Regions from separate parts of the Streptomyces sp. NPDC005791 genome, predicted to be linked through region 3. Evidence: predicted binding sites of a transcription regulator. Region 3 holds the regulator's gene; each other region holds the start of a gene.
The links. Region 3 encodes HspR, which represses chaperone genes until heat shock. Its sites were predicted from a motif close to TTGAGNNNNNNNNNCTCAA; they were not measured.
Positions count from the first base shown of each region.

Region 1: the regulator HspR is predicted to act here: its motif matches at 3,250-3,268, upstream of dnaK (molecular chaperone DnaK).
Region 2: the regulator HspR is predicted to act here: its motif matches at 1,672-1,690, upstream of lon (endopeptidase La).

Region 1 is NZ_JBIAIP010000041.1:1,383-7,076, forward strand. It holds gene ACFYSH_RS33895 ((Fe-S)-binding protein) at 1-2,230, opposite strand, end outside; gene ACFYSH_RS33900 (sugar transferase) at 2,322-2,996, opposite strand; gene dnaK (molecular chaperone DnaK) at 3,291-5,138, shown strand; gene grpE (nucleotide exchange factor GrpE) at 5,135-5,694, shown strand, end outside.
Region 2 is NZ_JBIAIP010000002.1:517,613-523,306, reverse strand. It holds gene ACFYSH_RS06680 (response regulator transcription factor) at 1-515, opposite strand, end outside; gene ACFYSH_RS06675 (spermidine synthase) at 748-1,431, opposite strand; gene lon (endopeptidase La) at 1,713-4,148, shown strand; partial or broken gene ACFYSH_RS06665 (polysaccharide deacetylase family protein) at 4,248-4,451, opposite strand; gene ACFYSH_RS06660 (MarR family transcriptional regulator) at 4,536-5,018, shown strand; gene ACFYSH_RS06655 (protein phosphatase 2C domain-containing protein) at 5,060-5,694, opposite strand, start outside.
Region 3 is NZ_JBIAIP010000015.1:2-5,695, reverse strand. It holds gene clpB (ATP-dependent chaperone ClpB) at 1-273, opposite strand, end outside; gene ACFYSH_RS26365 (TIGR03618 family F420-dependent PPOX class oxidoreductase) at 408-809, shown strand; gene ACFYSH_RS26360 ((2Fe-2S)-binding protein) at 921-1,241, opposite strand; gene ACFYSH_RS26355 (5'-nucleotidase) at 1,238-1,561, opposite strand; gene ACFYSH_RS26350 (helix-turn-helix transcriptional regulator) at 1,690-2,673, shown strand; gene ACFYSH_RS26345 (LuxR C-terminal-related transcriptional regulator) at 2,864-3,874, shown strand; gene ACFYSH_RS26340 (heat shock protein transcriptional repressor HspR) at 3,911-4,357, opposite strand; gene dnaJ (molecular chaperone DnaJ) at 4,359-5,540, opposite strand.

The sequences.
Region 1 (5,694 bases), on a different contig from region 3:
GGTCCGCGGGGGTCTTCACCGATTCCAGGAGCAACTGCGAGACGTCGACGACCTGCACCGACTCCTTCGCCTTGCCGTCGTTCTTCTTGCCGTTGACCGAGTCGGTCAGCATGACGAGGCAGAACGGGCACGCGGTGGAGACGATGTCCGGGTTGAGGGAGAGGGCCTCGTCGACGCGCTCGTTGTTGATGCGCTTGCCGATCCGCTCCTCCATCCACATCCGGGCACCACCGGCGCCGCAGCAGAAGCCGCGCTCCTTGTGGCGGTGCATCTCCTCGTTCCGCAGACCCGGGACCTTGGCGATGATCTCGCGCGGGGGCGTGTAGATCTTGTTGTGCCGCCCCAGGTAGCACGGGTCGTGGTACGTGATCAGGCCCTCGACCGGCGTCACCGGGACGAGCTTGCCCTCGTCCACCAGGTGCTGGAGCAGCTGGGTGTGGTGGATGACCTCGTACTCGCCGCCGAGCTGCGGGTACTCGTTGGCGATGGTGTTGAAGCAGTGCGGGCAGGTCGCGACGATCTTCTTCGACGACTTCGGCTTCTTCGTCGAGTCGTCGCCGTCCTCGCCTTCGGCGGAGTCCTCGCCGAACGCCATGTTCAGCATCGCGACGTTCTCCTGGCCGAGCTGCTGGAACAGCGGCTCGTTGCCGAGGCGGCGGGCGGAGTCCCCGGTGCACTTCTCGTCGCCACCCATGATCGCGAACTTGACGCCCGCGATGTGCAGGAGCTCCGCGAAGGCCTTCGTCGTCTTCTTGGCACGGTCCTCCAGGGCGCCCGCGCAGCCGACCCAGTACAGGTAGTCGATCTCGCTGAGGTCCTCGACGTCCTTGCCGACGATCGGGACCTCGAAGTCGACCTCCTTGGTCCACTCGACGCGCTGCTTCTTGGCCAGCCCCCAGGGGTTGCCCTTCTTCTCCAGGTTCTTGAGCATCGTGCCCGCCTCGGACGGGAACGCGGACTCGATCATCACCTGGTAGCGGCGCATGTCGACGATGTGGTCGACGTGCTCGATGTCGACCGGGCACTGCTCCACGCACGCACCGCAGGTGGTGCAGGACCACAGCACGTCCGGGTCGATGACGCCGTTCTCCTCGGCGGTGCCGATGAGGGGGCGTTCGGCCTCCGCGAGAGCGGCCGCGGGGACGTCCTCGAGCTGCTTCTCGGTGGCCTTCTCGTTGCCTTCCATGTCCTTGCCGCCGCCGGCCAGCAGGTACGGCGCCTTGGCGTGCGCGTGGTCGCGCAGGGACATGATCAGGAGCTTCGGGGAGAGCGGCTTGCCCGTGTTCCAGGCGGGGCACTGCGACTGGCAACGGCCGCATTCGGTGCACGTGGAGAAGTCGAGGATGCCCTTCCAGGAGAACTGCTCGACCTGGGAGACGCCGAAGGTGTCGTCCTCGCCCGGGTCCTCCCAGTCGATCTCCTTGCCGCCCGAGGTCATCGGCTGCAGCGCGCCGAGGGCGACGTCGCCGTCGGCGTCGCGCTTGAACCAGATGTTCGGGAAGCCGAGGAAGCGGTGCCAGGCGACGCCCATGTTGGTGTTGAGCGAGACCGTGATCATCCAGATCAGCGAGGTGCCGATCTTGATCATCGCGGTGAGGTAGATCAGGTTCTGCAGCGTGCCGAGCGCGATGCCCTTGAACGCCAGCACCAGCGGGTACGAGACGAAGTAGGCGGCCTCGTAGCCTTCGACGTGGTGGATCGCGCCTTCGAGACCACGCAGGGCCAGGATCGCCAGGCCGATGACGAGGATGACGTACTCGACGAAGTACGCCTGCCAGGCCTTCGAGCCGGCGAAACGGGACTTGCGGCCGGCCCGTGAGGGCAGGTTCAGCAGCCGGATGGCCATCAGCGTGACGATGCCGAGCACGGTCATGATGCCGATGAACTCGATGTACATCTCGAACGGCAGCCAGCCACCGATGACCGGCAGCACCCAGTCGGCCTGGAAGAGCTGTCCGTACGCCTGGAGCAGTGTCGGCGGCAGGGTCAGGAAGCCGATCGCGACGAACCAGTGGGCGAAGCCCACGATCCCCCACCGGTTCATCCGGGTGTGGCCGAGGAATTCCTTGACCAGGGTGATCGTGCGCTGCTTGGGGTTGTCGGTGCGGCTGCCTGCCGGCACCGGCTGTCCGAGACGGACGAACCGGTAGATCTGCGCGACGGCTCGGGCGATGAGCGCAACGCCGACGACAGTCAGCACCAGCGACACGATGATCGCGGCGAGTTGCATGTGGGGCTCCTCGGGCCTGCGAGGGTGGGATCCAGCGCGTACAAGTGATTACTAAGCAGTAACTTAATCAGTCTGTGCTGACACTATCCACTTATTCCGCCGCTCTGTAGCCGGGCAGGCGGTGATCTGTGTCGCTCAGGCGAGCCTTCCCCGGACGGTGCGGCCGCCGCGGTGCCGCGTGCAGGTGGATGCGTACGGATCGCGCCAGGATCGCCAGGTCGAGTCCTGTCCCATGATGCTCTGCGTAGTGGATGTCGAGGAGGGCGGGTTCGTCCCAGGGCATTCCGGAGCGGGCGCGCACCTGGGCGAGGCCGGTCAGGCCGGGCCGCAGGCCCTGTCGGCAGCGCCGGGCGGACGGCCCGAGAAGGGCCGCCTCGTCCCGGGTGAGGGGAGCCGGACCGACCAGGGAGAGCTTCCCGGTCACGACATGGGGCAGCCGGGACAGCAGGTCGAGCCGGAGCCGCCGGGTGCGCAGTGAGCGCAGTGCGAAGGGGCGGCCGCCGAGGCCGACCCTGATCTCGCGCCTCAGTACGCCGCCCCTCCCGGTCCGCAGGGTCCGCAGGGTGAGGACCAGTGCGGCGGCGGCCAGTACGGGGGCCGCCAGGAGGAGGAGGGCGGAGCCGAGCGCCAGGTCCAGGGACCGCTTCGCGGTCACGGCCGCCAGTGCCCCGGCGGCGCGGTCGGCCGCCGCGCCCGCCACTCCGGCCGCCGCCCGCACGGCGGGGTGTCGTGTCCTTCGTGCCACGGTCTGCTTCGCGTTCCGCATGTGCACCTGCCCGGGTCGGTTACGTGACGGTATGAGCGTCTCGATGCATTTTGTGACAGAACGATCCCACGGTGCGATGGTGGGTGGTGTGCGTGACGTGCGGCGCGTGCCCGGGTGTCGCGGATCGTGGGCGCCGCAGGGTGGGACCACCACCGTTCTGGCGCGGAAAAGTGCTGGTCGACCCGCATGTGAGCACATAAGTTGAGCGTAAGTCGCTCAGGTCCTTTGACTCCGGGGTGGGTCTCATGCATCCTTGAGTCAGATCCACTCAAGTAGTCAGTTGGAGGAATTGAAATGGCACGTGCGGTCGGCATCGACCTGGGCACGACTAACTCCGTCGTCAGCGTTCTCGAAGGCGGCGAGCCCACCGTCATCACCAACGCCGAAGGCGCCAGGACCACGCCGTCCGTCGTCGCCTTCGCGAAGAACGGCGAGGTGCTTGTCGGCGAGGTCGCCAAGCGCCAGGCGGTCACCAACGTCGACAGGACGATCCGTTCGGTCAAGCGCCACATGGGCACTGACTGGAAGATCGAGCTCGACGGCAAGAACTTCAACCCGCAGCAGATGAGCGCCTTCATCCTGCAGAAGCTGAAGCGCGACGCCGAGTCCTACCTGGGCGAGAAGGTCACCGACGCGGTGATCACCGTCCCGGCGTACTTCAACGACTCGGAGCGTCAGGCGACCAAGGAGGCCGGCGAGATCGCGGGCCTGAACGTCCTGCGCATCGTCAACGAGCCGACCGCCGCCGCGCTGGCGTACGGCCTCGACAAGGACGACCAGACGATCCTCGTCTTCGACCTCGGTGGCGGCACCTTCGACGTGTCCCTCCTGGAGATCGGCGACGGCGTCGTCGAGGTGAAGGCAACCAACGGTGACAACCACCTCGGTGGTGACGACTGGGACCAGCGGGTCGTCGACTACCTGGTGAAGCAGTTCGCCAACGGGCACGGCGTGGACCTGTCCAAGGACAAGATGGCTCTCCAGCGTCTCCGCGAGGCCGCGGAGAAGGCGAAGATCGAGCTCTCGTCCTCGACCGAGACCACGATCAACCTGCCCTACATCACGGCGTCCGCCGAGGGCCCGCTGCACCTGGACGAGAAGCTCACGCGCTCGCAGTTCCAGCAGCTGACCGCGGACCTCCTGGACCGTTGCAAGAACCCGTTCCACAACGTCATCAAGGACGCGGGCATCCAGCTCTCCGAGATCGACCACGTCGTTCTCGTCGGTGGCTCGACCCGTATGCCGGCCGTCGCCGAGCTCGTCAAGGAGCTCACGGGCGGCCAGGACGCCAACAAGGGTGTGAACCCGGACGAGGTCGTCGCGATCGGCGCCTCGCTCCAGGCCGGTGTCCTCAAGGGTGAGGTCAAGGACGTCCTGCTCCTCGACGTGACCCCGCTGTCCCTCGGCATCGAGACCAAGGGAGGGATCATGACGAAGCTCATCGAGCGCAACACCACGATCCCGACCAAGCGGTCCGAGATCTTCACGACGGCCGAGGACAACCAGCCGTCCGTGCAGATCCAGGTCTACCAGGGCGAGCGCGAGATCGCGGCGTACAACAAGAAGCTCGGGATGTTCGAGCTCACCGGTCTGCCGCCGGCCCCGCGCGGTGTGCCGCAGATCGAGGTCGCCTTCGACATCGACGCCAACGGCATCATGCACGTCGCTGCCAAGGACCTCGGCACCGGCAAGGAGCAGAAGATGACCGTCACCGGTGGCTCCTCGCTGCCGAAGGACGAGGTCAACCGGATGCGCGAAGAGGCCGAGCAGTACGCCGACGAGGACCACCGTCGTCGCGAGGCCGCCGAGTCGCGCAACCAGGGTGAGCAGCTCGTCTACCAGACGGAGAAGTTCCTCAAGGACAACGAGGACAAGGTCCCCGGCGACGTCAAGACGGAGGTGGAGACCGCGCTCACCGAGCTGAAGGAGAAGCTCAAGGGCGAGGACACCGCAGAGATCCGTACCGCCACCGAGAAGGTCGCGGCCGTCTCCCAGAAGCTCGGCCAGGCGATGTACGCCAACGCCGAGGGTGCGACGCCGGGCGCCGAGGCGCCGGGTGACGGTCAGGCCAAGGCCGACGACGACGTCGTCGACGCCGAGATCGTGGACGACGAGAAGGACACGAAGGGCGGTGCGGCGTGACCGAGGAGACTCCGGGCTTCGACGAGAAGCCTGACGTCCCCTCCGGCGCCGATGCCGACGACGCCGAGCCGAAGGCCGCCACCCCCTCCGAGGAGGAGGCGGCGGCCCCGGCCGGGGACGTACAGCAGACAGCGGCTCTGACGGCCCAGCTGGACCAGGCCCGTACCGCGCTCAACGAGCGCACGGGTGACCTCCAGCGGCTCCAGGCCGAGTACCAGAACTACCGTCGTCGGGTCGAGCGCGACCGGGTCACGGTCAAGGAGGTCGCCGCGGCGAATCTCCTGACCGATCTCCTGCCCGTGCTCGACGACATCGGCCGGGCGCGGGAGCACGGCGAGCTCGTCGGAGGCTTCAAGGCGGTGGCCGAATCCGTGGAGACGGTCGTCGCGAAGATCGGCCTCCAGCAGTTCGGCAAGGAGGGTGAGCCCTTCGACCCGACGATCCACGAGGCTCTGATGCACTCGTACGCGCCGGACGTCACCGAGACGACCTGCGTGGCGATCCTGCAGCCCGGGTATCGCATCGGCGAGCGCACCATCCGCCCCGCGCGGGTGGC
Region 2 (5,694 bases), on a different contig from region 3:
ACGTCATCGGCGCGCACCCTGACACGGCGCTGCGCGTGGTCGATCTCCAGCTCGCCGAGGCGCAGGATGCCGCTGCGCGGCGTCACGGCGGCCAGTGCGGCCCGCTCGACCCGGCGCAGCAGGACGTGGACCCGCGCCGCCAGCTCCCGCATGGAGAACGGCTTGGTCATGTAGTCGTCGGCGCCGACCCCGAGCCCCACCAGCATGTCGGTCTCGTCGTCCCGTGCGGTGAGCATCAGCACCGGCACGGGGCGCTGGGCCTGCACCCGACGGCAGACCTCCAGGCCGTCGAAGCCGGGGAGCATGATGTCGAGCACCATCAGGTCGGGCTGCCACGCCTCGGCCGCGTCCACGGCCGCCGGGCCGTCCAGCGCGGTCTGCACCAGAAAGCCCTCGGCCCGCAGCCGGGCGGAAATGGCGTCGACGATCGTCGGGTCGTCCTCGACCACCAGCACCCGGCGCTGAGCCCCGGGGGTGGCCGCGACGCCGTTGTGGGTGGTGTGTGTCTGTTCCATCGCCCCGCCCCTGCCCGTTCTCACGGAGGCCATTCCTCCGGAGCACGGTTATCGCTTGTGGATTTTCGTCGGTGATCCCTTGTGCCGGTCAGCAGCGTAAGGGCAGAGGACACCTCTCGGCTACGCAGGGTGTTGTCCGTCGTGCAGCTGTTACCCGCGGGAACGAGAGAGATCGGCGCACTTGTCCCGCCTGATCCGGCGCGCGACCGGGACATGAGTGCCGACTGAGGGTTCAGTCGTCCCGGAGTGCGAGATGAACCACGTCCGGTACACCTCGGGCAACCGCTACTTCTTTGGTCTTTACTGCGTGGAATCCGGCATTCCGCATAGCTTGCTCGAATGCGGTGGACGGCTGCGCGGACCATACGGCGAGGACTCCGCCGGGCGTCAGACGCGCTCGGCAGGCAGCGAGACCGGCGGGTGAATAGAGGGTTCCGTTGTCCTGGGTGACGGTCCAGTCCGGGCCGTTGTCGATGTCCAGGCACAGCGCGTCGTAACGCTCCGTGGTGGTGCGGAGGTGGTCGACGAGGTCCGTACGCAGGATCTCGGTCCGCGGATCGGCGAGCGCCGCACCGGAGATCCGGCCGAGCGGTCCGTCGAGGTGCCAGTCCACGACGGCCTGTTCCCGCTCGACGACGGCGATCCTGCCCCAGCGGGATTCGGTGGCGGCCCGCACCAGCGAGAACCCGACACCGAGCCCGCCGATCAGCACCGACGGATCCCGCCGTCCGGCGGGCAGGGCGTCGAGTGCCGCGTCGATCAGGAGCCGCTCCGAACGCCCGTCGGACGTGTCCATCAGGAAGCAGCCGTTGGCGATGATCTCGAACGTGTCGCCGCGCTCGCGCAGGACGACTTCGCCGAAGGGCCCGTCGCGGCGGTCGAGGACGACGGGGCGTGGGGCGTCTGTGGCGGGCATGGGCGCGGTCTCCGGTCTCCTGCGTGCGGCGGGTGGTTCTCTCTGTGATCGCCCAGTTTCACCCACCGCCGGGCCGCCGGACCAGCTGTTATCGGCGGCTTCACCTCCCGGGGGGCGGTCGCGTCGGGAATGGCCGTGCGACGCGGGGTGCTGGCGTAGATGTGTACGCCGTGCGCCCGGGGATCCGGTTGATCGCTGAGAGCGAACGGAGCAGGGGGAACATTTGGCGGATCACAAGCATTGAGTCCACATAACTCAACTTGCCTGCCGAAGGGGAGATCATGACTGCTGAGTCCAATGCGTCCGGGGCGTTCACGCCGATCGACCTGCCCGTACTGCCGCTCGACGACGAGGTCGTGCTGCCCGGCATGGTCGTACCGCTCGACCTGTCGGACACGGAGGTGCGCGCCGCCGTCGAGGCCGCTCAGGCCGTGGCGCGGGCCGGTGGCGGCAAGCCGGAGGTGCTGCTCGTGCCGCGCATCGACGGCAATTACACCGGGACCGGTGTCCTGGGCACCGTCGAGCAGGTGGGACGGCTGTCGGACGGTGACCCGGGCGCGCTGATCCGGGCCCGTGACCGGGTGCGGATCGGTGCAGGGACGAGCGGTCCCGGGAACGCGCTGTGGGTGGAGGGCACCCGGGTCGACGTGTCGGTACCCGACCCCCTGCCCGGTTCCGCCGCCGAGCTGGCCAAGGAGTACAAGGCCCTCGCCACCAGCTGGCTGAAGAAGCGTGGCGCCTGGCAGGTCGTGGACCGGGTCCAGCAGATCGAGGACATCTCCGCGCTCGCCGACAATTCCGGGTACTCGCCCTTCCTCACCACCGCGCAGAAGGTCCAGCTGCTGGAGACCGCCGACGCGGTCGCCCGTCTGAAGCTGGCCATCCAGTGGCTCGGCGAGCACCTCGCCGAGCAGGACGTCGCCGAGTCCATCGCCAAGGACGTCCAGGAGGGTGTCGACAAGCAGCAGCGCGAGTTCCTGCTGCGGCGCCAGCTCGACGCCGTACGCAAGGAGCTCTCCGAGCTCAACGGCGAAGACGGTTCCGGTGACGCGACCGACGACTACCGCGCGCGTGTCGAAGCCGCCGATCTTCCGGAGCACGTCCGCACGGCTGCCCTCAAGGAGGTCGAGAAGCTGGAGCGGTCCTCCGACCAGAGCCCCGAAGGCTCCTGGATCCGCACCTGGCTGGACACCGTCCTCGAACTGCCCTGGACCGAACGGACCGAGGACGCGTACGACATCAAGGGCGCCCGGGAGATCCTCGACGCCGAACACGCGGGCCTGCAGGACGTGAAGGAGCGCATCACCGAGTACCTCGCGGTGCGCAAGCGGCGTGCGGACCGCGGGCTCGGTGTGGTCGGTGGCCGGCGCGGCGGCGCGGTGCTGGCGCTGGTCGGCCCGCCCGGCGTCGGGAAGACCTCGCTCGGTGAGAGCGTCGCGCACGCCATGGGGCGCAAGTTCGTCAGGGTCGCGCTCGGCGGTGTCCGGGACGAGGCCGAGATCCGGGGCCACCGGCGTACGTACGTCGGCGCGCTCCCGGGGCGCATCGTCCGGGCGGTCAAGGAGGCCGGTTCGATGAACCCGGTCGTCCTGCTCGACGAGATCGACAAGGTCGGGTCCGACTTCCGGGGCGACCCGGCGGCCGCCCTGCTGGAGGTGCTCGACCCGGCGCAGAACCACACCTTCCGCGATCACTACCTGGAGGTCGAACTGGACCTCAGCGACGTCGTGTTCCTGGCCACGGCCAACGTCCTCGAATCCATTCCGGAGGCCCTGCTCGACCGCATGGAGCTGGTCACGCTGGACGGGTACACCGAGGACGAGAAGGTCGTCATCGCCCGTGACCACCTGCTGCCGCGCCAGCTGGAGCGGGCCGGGCTGAAGGAGGACGAGGTCGGTCTCGACGAGTCGGCTCTGCGCAAGCTCGCCGGGGAGTACACCCGGGAGGCCGGCGTCCGGAACCTGGAGCGGGCCGTCGCACGGCTGCTCCGCAAGGTCGCGGCCCAGCACGAACTCGGCGAGCGTGAACTGCCCTTCACGGTGACCGAGGACGACCTGCGGGGTCTGATCGGCCGGCCGCATCACGTGCCGGAGTCCGCCCAGGTCCCGGCCGAACGCCGCACCGCGGTGCCGGGTGTGGCCACGGGCCTCGCGGTGACCGGAGCGGGCGGGGACGTGCTCTTCGTCGAGGCGTCGCTGGCCGACCCGGAGACCGGGGCCTCAGGGCTGACCCTGACCGGTCAGCTGGGCGACGTCATGAAGGAGTCCGCACAGATCGCCCTGAGCTTCCTCCGTTCGCACGGAGCGGAGCTGGAGCTCCCGGTCGCGGACCTCAAGGACCGGGGTGCGCACATCCACTTCCCGGCGGGTGCGGTCCCCAAGGACGGCCCGAGCGCGGGGATCACCATGACGACGGCGCTGGCCTCCCTGCTCTCGGGGCGGCTCGTGCGGACGGATGTGGCCATGACCGGTGAGGTGTCGCTGACCGGCCGGGTACTCCCGATCGGTGGCCTGAAGCAGAAGCTGCTGGCCGCGCACCGGGCCGGCATCACCACGGTCGTGATCCCCAAGCGCAACGAGGCCGATCTGGACGACGTCCCGGCCGAGGTCCTCGACACCTTGGAGGTCCACCCGGTGAACGACGTCCGACAGGTGCTGGAGATCGCGCTGGCACCGGCCTCGGCCAGGGTGCCGGACCGGATCCCGGCCGCCGCGTAGGCGTCACGGCGTGACGGGCGTGGCACCACGCCGACGGCCGGTCGGGGCGGCCCGTCCCTCCCGTGAGGGAGGGACGGGCCGTTCCGCGTGCGCGGCGGGTCAGGGGCGGTAGACCGTGCCGGGCTCGGGCTCGGCGGGGGCCATCAGCTGGGGGACCGTCACGAAGGTGTAGCCGTCCTTCTGCAGCGCGTCGATGACGCCCGGCACCGCGGGCACGGTGCCCTCGTAGATGTCGTGCAGCAGGATGATCCCGTCCCTGCCCGCCTGGTCGAGGGTCCGCTTCCTGATCAGCGCGGAGTCGTGCCTGCGAAATACTGGCCCAGCTGCGGCGATGGCCGGAGTCGAAAGAAAGTTTCAGCGGCGGGAAAGCGTAGGAGGGGTGCTGACGTGCACGGGAGCGGAAGCGGCGGTGAACCCGGCGCAGCGGCCGGGAGCGGTGTGGACCATGAGTTCCTCGCCCTGGAGCGGGAGCTGGCGGTCTTCCTGCGCCGTGCGCGGGCCACTTCGGGGGAGATGGCCCGCGAGGTCCATCCGGATCTGGAGGCCGCCGCCTACGGTCTCCTCGTCCGGCTCGATTCGGTGGGACCGCAGCGAGCCACGGACCTCGCCGCCTACGTCGGGGTGGGCAAGGCGACCATGAGCCGTCAGCTGCGGGCCCTGGAAGGGCTGGGCCTGGTGGTGCGGGAGACCGACCCGGCCGACGGCCGCGCCTCGCTCGTCCGCCTCACCGATGAGGGCTTCGCGCGCTTCCGCAGCGTCAGGGACGCCCGCCGCGGCCGGTATGCCCGCAAGCTCGCGGGCTGGGACCGGGCCGAGGTGGCGGAACTGGCTCGGCTGCTGCACCACTTGAACGAGCGGGCCGAGGGCTGAGACGGCCGGCGGGGCCGTTCGGTCCCGCCGACGAACGGAGGTCACAGCTGTGCGATGACCGCTGTCGCGTCGTCATGTGTCTTGCCTCCGCGCAGGTACAGGCGATCGGTGTCGGCCCGCTCCAGTTCCCTGACCCGGTCGATCAGCCCCTGCGGCCCCTCCTCGCGCAACACGGCGAGTGCCGCCGTCCAGTCGCCCTCACGGAACTTCTCCGTCCAGCGGCTCGCGCCGTCGGTCAGGGCGGCCAGTGCCCGGACCTCCGCCCGCGGGGTCTCACCGGTCACGGCGCGTGACGACACCGCTGGGTCCGCGGCCGCTGTGAAGAAGCCGCCCTCCTTGTTCCGTACGCGCGCGTCGGCGATCTCCTCCGAGGTGAGCGAGCCCGGCGGCAGCCGGTCGAGACGGTCGTCGAGCAGCGGCCGGACCGTGCCGTCGGACGCCTCGACGAGCAGGACCGAGTCCGAGAGCACCAGGTGCTCGACCCGCTCGTCGTCCCAACGCGCCAGCACCACCGTCGCCTGAGGTGTGCGGGGGTGAGAAAGGTCACACGGGGAGCGGTGGCTGTCGGCGGTGCGCCGGATGGACGCCGAGAGGACCTCCGCCAGCGTCAGGTCCCGCCGCGAAGCGGACAGTTCGGCCAGCGCGCCTCCGAGTCGCGCGGTGAACCACGGAACCG
Region 3 (5,694 bases):
GACGGCGAGCAGATCCCGACTCGGCTGCGGTGGCGCGACGGTCGACCCGGTGACGCTGGGCAGTGCGCCCAGGAGCCGCTCGGTCTCCTCGCGAACGGCCACCTGATCGGCCTCGGCGGCGGCCAGCAGATCGATGATGTTCGCGTTGTCCTCGCCCGCGAGCAGTGCAAGCAGCAGGTGCCCGGGGGTCAGGTCCGGATGTCCGTCCTTGACGGCCCTGCTGGTGGCCGCGTTGAGGGCGTCCCGGCTCTTGTTGGTCAGCTCGGCGTCCACGGGCGCTGTCTCCTCCTCGTGCTGGTACTTCAGGGGCTATGACTCGCACAACGGGTACAAAGTTGAGTCTATTCCACTCAAGGACGACGGATGCCACCTCGGGCCCCGGATCCCGCTGTATCTAGGCTGGCCCCATGCCTGACCTACGCAACCCCGGACCCGAGTACCTCGCCTTCTGGCGGGAGCGCCATGTGTGCACCCTGACCACGCTCCGCCCGGACGGCACACCGCACGTGGTGCCCGTCGGCGTGACGTACGACCCCGAGACGCGGATCGCCCGCGTGATCACCGGCAGGAACACGCGAAAGGCCGCCCACGTGCGGGCGGCGGGGCCGGAAGGGGCACGGGTCGCGGTCTGCCAGATGCAGGGGCGCCGCTGGGCGACCCTGGAGGGCCGGGCGGTGGTCCGCACGGAGCCCGACGAGATCCAGGACGCGGTACGCCGCTACGCGGAGCGCTACGAGCGGACTCCGCGGCCCAACCCCGAGCGCATCGTCATCGAGATCACCGTCGACCGGGCCCTCGGAAATGCCTGAACAATGCGCGGGGAATTCCCGGGCAGCACAACGGCGCCATCGTGTTCAGGTCACGATGGCGCCGCTGTGTGGGGGAAGTGCCGGAACGATAGGTGAAAACGGGGGAATCGTTCAGGCACTGCGGGGGGTGGCGGAAATGGCTTCTTGTTCGAACAGCTCATGGTCGCGCTGATCGAGATTCACGAAAATCATGCCGTACCTCACGGCACAGCGAACCGGTTGCGGTGCTCCGCGAGGCCGGCGTAGACAGCGATAGGCGCGGATGTCGTCATCCGTTTCCATCACGACCAGAATCGGCTCTCCGAACAGGGTGACCATCAACGAATCGCCCTGGCGGGTCAGTGCCGTGAGCAGATCGATGAAATGCCACCCTGACCGATAGGCCGTGGCCATCTCCCGCCGGAAGGTGCGGTCGTCCGGGGGCGTGGTCATGCGCTCGCGACGCCTGCGGGCGCGCTCCAGCTGATCTCGTCCGAAGCGGAAGCGGGCATACCCCAGCTGATCTCACCGGGCCCCGCTGCCTGGACGAACCAGCTGATCTCGCCGGGAGCAGCCGCGGGCATGCCCCAGCTGATCTCGCCCGGAGCGGAAGCAGGCATGCCCCAGCTGATCTCCCCCGGCCCAGCCGCCTGCTCCGACCAGCTGATCTCGCCAGGCCCGGACGCGCTGCCGGCCAGGCCGGCCGTCACGCCGAAGCCCAGGGCCGCGACGAACGCGGCAGCAAGCACCGAGCGAAGCTTTCGCTTATCCATAGTCGGCTTCGTCCTCACTTGTGGATTCCTCTCCCCCGCATCCACGACGATGTCTCACCCGGGCCACACAACGCCACCAGGACGATGCATCATGTTCCTGCATGTTCAGGAAGCTGGGGGGTGGAGATATGGCTACAAGCGACGCAACAGGGACACATCCCCATGGGGTCACCGAGCTGTGCGACGAGGGAAAACGCCTCTACGCCAGTGCTCTTCGTTCCGGCCGGATCTCCCGGGTGGAAGTCGACCCCGCCCCCTGCCTGATGGACTTCGCGCTGCTGCACCCGGATCCGGACGACACGGCCTGGCTCCGCCCGGTCCCTCCGTCCGCCGCTCTGGCCCAGCGTCTGCATCCCATAGAGCGCGAGATCAAGGAACGCAGGCGGCGTTCCGTCGCGCTGGCCGAATCGTTCGAGCCCTTCATGGACATCAGCGCCCAGGACCCGCCGACCACCCACGCCATCACGGTGCTGGAGGGCGGCAACAGGATCAACGCCGCACTCGACCTGGCCACCGCCGAGTGCCGCACGGAGGTGCTCACCGTCCAGCCCGGTGGGGACCGGGGCGAGGACCGTCTCAGCGAAGGCCTGGAGCGCGCCCTGTCGGTCGTCGACCGGGGCGTCAGCATGCGGACGCTCTACCAGCACACCGTCCGGCACAGCCAGGGGACACTCGCCTACGCGGCCCGCCTGTCCCAGGGCAAGGTGGAGATCCGCACCCTGGAGGAGCTCATCGAGCGCCTCCTCGTCTTCGACCGGACCGTGGCCTTCATACCCGCCCGGAACGACGACGGGGTCGCCCTCGAACTCCGCCACCCGGGCCTGGTCAACTACCTGGTGAAGGTGTTCGAACAGCTCTGGAGCCGTGCGTCCCCGTTGCTCGGGGAGGTCCGGTACGAACCGCCGCCCAAGGGGATCAGCGGTGTCCAGCGTTCCATAGCGCAGCTCCTCGTCGAGGGGCACGTGGACGATTCCATAGCCCGTCGTCTCGGCATGAACGTCCGTACCTGCCGGGCGCACGTGGCCAAGCTGTCCGCCACGCTCGGCAGCACCAGCCGCGCCCAACTCGGTTACCTCATCGCCCGGTCAGGCATCCTGGACCAAGATTCCTGACCGGGCGATCCCCCCGGACGTCCCCCACCCCCCGGGCCGGCGGGCGCAACCGCGCGACGGAAAGGGGCGCGTCCACGCCCCGCACCGAAGGGGAAGACCGGCGGCTCCCGCAACACCACCCACACTCCCCCCACCACCACGCTTCCACCACCGTCATCTTGTTGCACTGCACGAAGTGAGGGGTCACCAAATCATCACGGACGAGGCAAACCACGCGCATCCGCACGGTTCGAGGACACTGTGCGACCCGGCCGTCCGGCTGTACGAGGAGGCGGTGCGCGCCGGGCGCATCCCCGCGACCGCACTCGAGTCCGTGCCGTGTCTGATCGACATGGCCGTCGTCCACCCTGATCCGCAGGACGACACCTGGATGCGTCCGGTGCCCCCGTCAGCCGCCCTGGCCCACCTGCTCCAGCCCCTCACCCGCGAACTGGACGAGCGCCTGCAGCTCGCCGCCGCTCTCAGCAGATCGCTGGCACCCCTGGCCGGCGTCGCCAGTGCCGACCCCGATCTCGCCATCACGGTGCTCGAAGGAAGACCGGCGATCGAGGCGGCCCTGCGCGAGGCGAGTGCCTCCGCCACCGAACAGGTCCTCACCGCCCAGCCGGGCAGCAACCGGCCGCTGAACGGGATGCGATGGGCCATCACCAACGCCAGGACCGCCATCGGGCGCGGCGCCCAGCTCCGGCACATCTACCAGCACCCGGCCCGCTACAGCACCAACATCAGGGACTACCTGGCCCAGATATCCCCCGACCACCTACAGGTGCGGACCACCGAGCAGACGGTGGAGAGGCTGATCATCTTCGACCGCGACGTCGCGTTCATCCCCGCGACGCCGGATCGCACCATGGCTCTGCAACTGCGCCATCCCGCCCTGGTCGCCTACCTCGTCCAGGTCTACGAGGTCCTCTGGGCCCAGGCCGTCCCCTTCGCGCAGCAACTGCCCTCGGCCGCGCCCGGCGCCCAGGTCACGGCCGTCCAGCAGAGCATCGCCCGCCTGCTGGTCGAGGGTGACGTCGATGACGTCGTGGCCCGCAAGCTGGGCATCAGCGTCCGCACCTGCCGCTCCCACATCTCCAAGCTCACGCAGACGCTCGGCGCCCACAGCCGCACCCACCTGGGGGCGCTCCTGGTGCGGTCGGGCATCGCCGGCCAGGACGCGGGGACGGCAGCGAAAGGGCCCGCCCCCGGAGCGTGAACTCCTGGGGCGGGCCCGGACGGCCTTCAGCCAGGCTCAGTCCTTCGGCCGCTTGGGCCGCCAGACCACCAGTGCGCTGGTCTGCTGCACCTCCTGGTACGGCACGAGGTCACGCCGGTAGGAGGCGTGCACCTGGGCCTCGCGCTGCTGCATGGCGACGGCCGCACCGTCCACCGCCGCCGAGAGCTCCGCGACACGCTGCTGGAGCGCGGCCACCTGGTTCTCCAGCTCGATGATCCGCTTGATGCCCGCCAGGTTGATGCCCTCGTCCTGGGACAACTGCTGCACGGTACGCAGCAGTTCGATGTCACGGGCCGAGTAGCGCCGACCGCGCCCGGCCGTGCGGTCGGGCGAGACCAGGCCGAGGCGGTCGTACTGGCGCAGTGTCTGCGGGTGCAGGCCCGAGAGCTGGGCCGCGATCGAGATCACGTAGACCGGTGATTCGTCCGTCAGCTGGTACGGATTGCGTCGACGGCCGTCCATCTCAAGCTCCCTTCGCAGCCTGGAACAGCTCCGCCCGCGGGTCCTCCCCCGCGGTCGCCTTCCGATAGGCCTCCAGCGCGTCCTGGGCGTCCGCGCCGAGGTCCGTGGGCACGGCCACCTCCACGGTGACCAGAAGGTCGCCCCGGGTGCCGTCCTTGCGCGCGGCGCCCTTGCCCCGGGCCCGCATCGTACGTCCGTTGGGCGTGCCGGCCGGGAGTTTCAGGGTGACCGGAGGACCGCCGAGCGTGGGGACCTTCACCTCGCCGCCGAGCGCCGCCTCCGGGAAGGTGACGGGCACGGTGACGGTGAGGTTGTCGCCCTTACGGCCGAAGACCGGGTGGGCGTCGACATGGACGACGACGTAGAGGTCGCCGGCCGGGCCGCCGCGCTCGCCCGGGCTGCCCTTGCCGCGCAGCCGGATCCGCTGGCCGTCCGACACCCCCGCGGGGATCCTGACCTGCATCGTGCGTGCCGACTTCGCACGGCCGCTGCCCTTGCAGACGTCACAGGGGTCCTCGGCGATGAGGCCCCGGCCCTTGCAGTCCACGCAGGGGTCGGTCAGGGAGAATCCGCCGCCGGTACCGCGCGACACCTGACCGGTGCCGACGCAGGTCGGACAGACCCTCGGGGTGCCGTTCTTGTCGCCGGTGCCCGAGCACGCCTTGCAGGGTGCCTGGCTCGACATCCGCAGCGGGACCGTGGCCCCGTCGACCGCCTCGGTGAAGCTGAGCGTCACCTCGGACTCGATGTCCTGGCCGCGTTTCGGCTGGACACGTGTGCCCGCGCCGCCACGGTTGAACAGTCCGCCGAAGACATCGCCCAGACCGCCGCCGCCGAAGCCACCGGCGCCCGGAGCCTGGCCACCCGGAGCACCTCCGAAGAGGTCGCCCAGGTCGAAGTTGAAGTTGCCGCCCGCACCGCCGGGACCCGCCCGGAAGCCTCCGTTGCCGAAGAGGGCGCGCGCCTCGTCGTACTCCTTGCGCTTCTTGGGGTCACCGAGGACGTCGTTCGCCTCGGAGATCTCCTTGAAGCGCTCCTCCGCCTTGGCGTCGCCCTTGTTGGCGTCCGGGTGGTTCTCGCGCGCGAGTTTCCGGTACGCCTTCTTGACCTCGGCGTCGGTGGCGTCCTTGGGGACGCCGAGAACCTTGTAGTAGTCCTTCTCGACGAAGTCCTTCGTGCTCATCGACGTCCCTCCTTCCGGACGATGGGCCGTGGGGGGGGGGCCGGGGGGGGGGGCCCCCCCCCCCCCGGGGGGCCCCCCCCGCGGGCGGGGGGGGGGCGGCCCCCCGGGGGCCCCCCCCCCCCCCCCGGCGGCCCCCCCCGGCACGCCCCCCCCC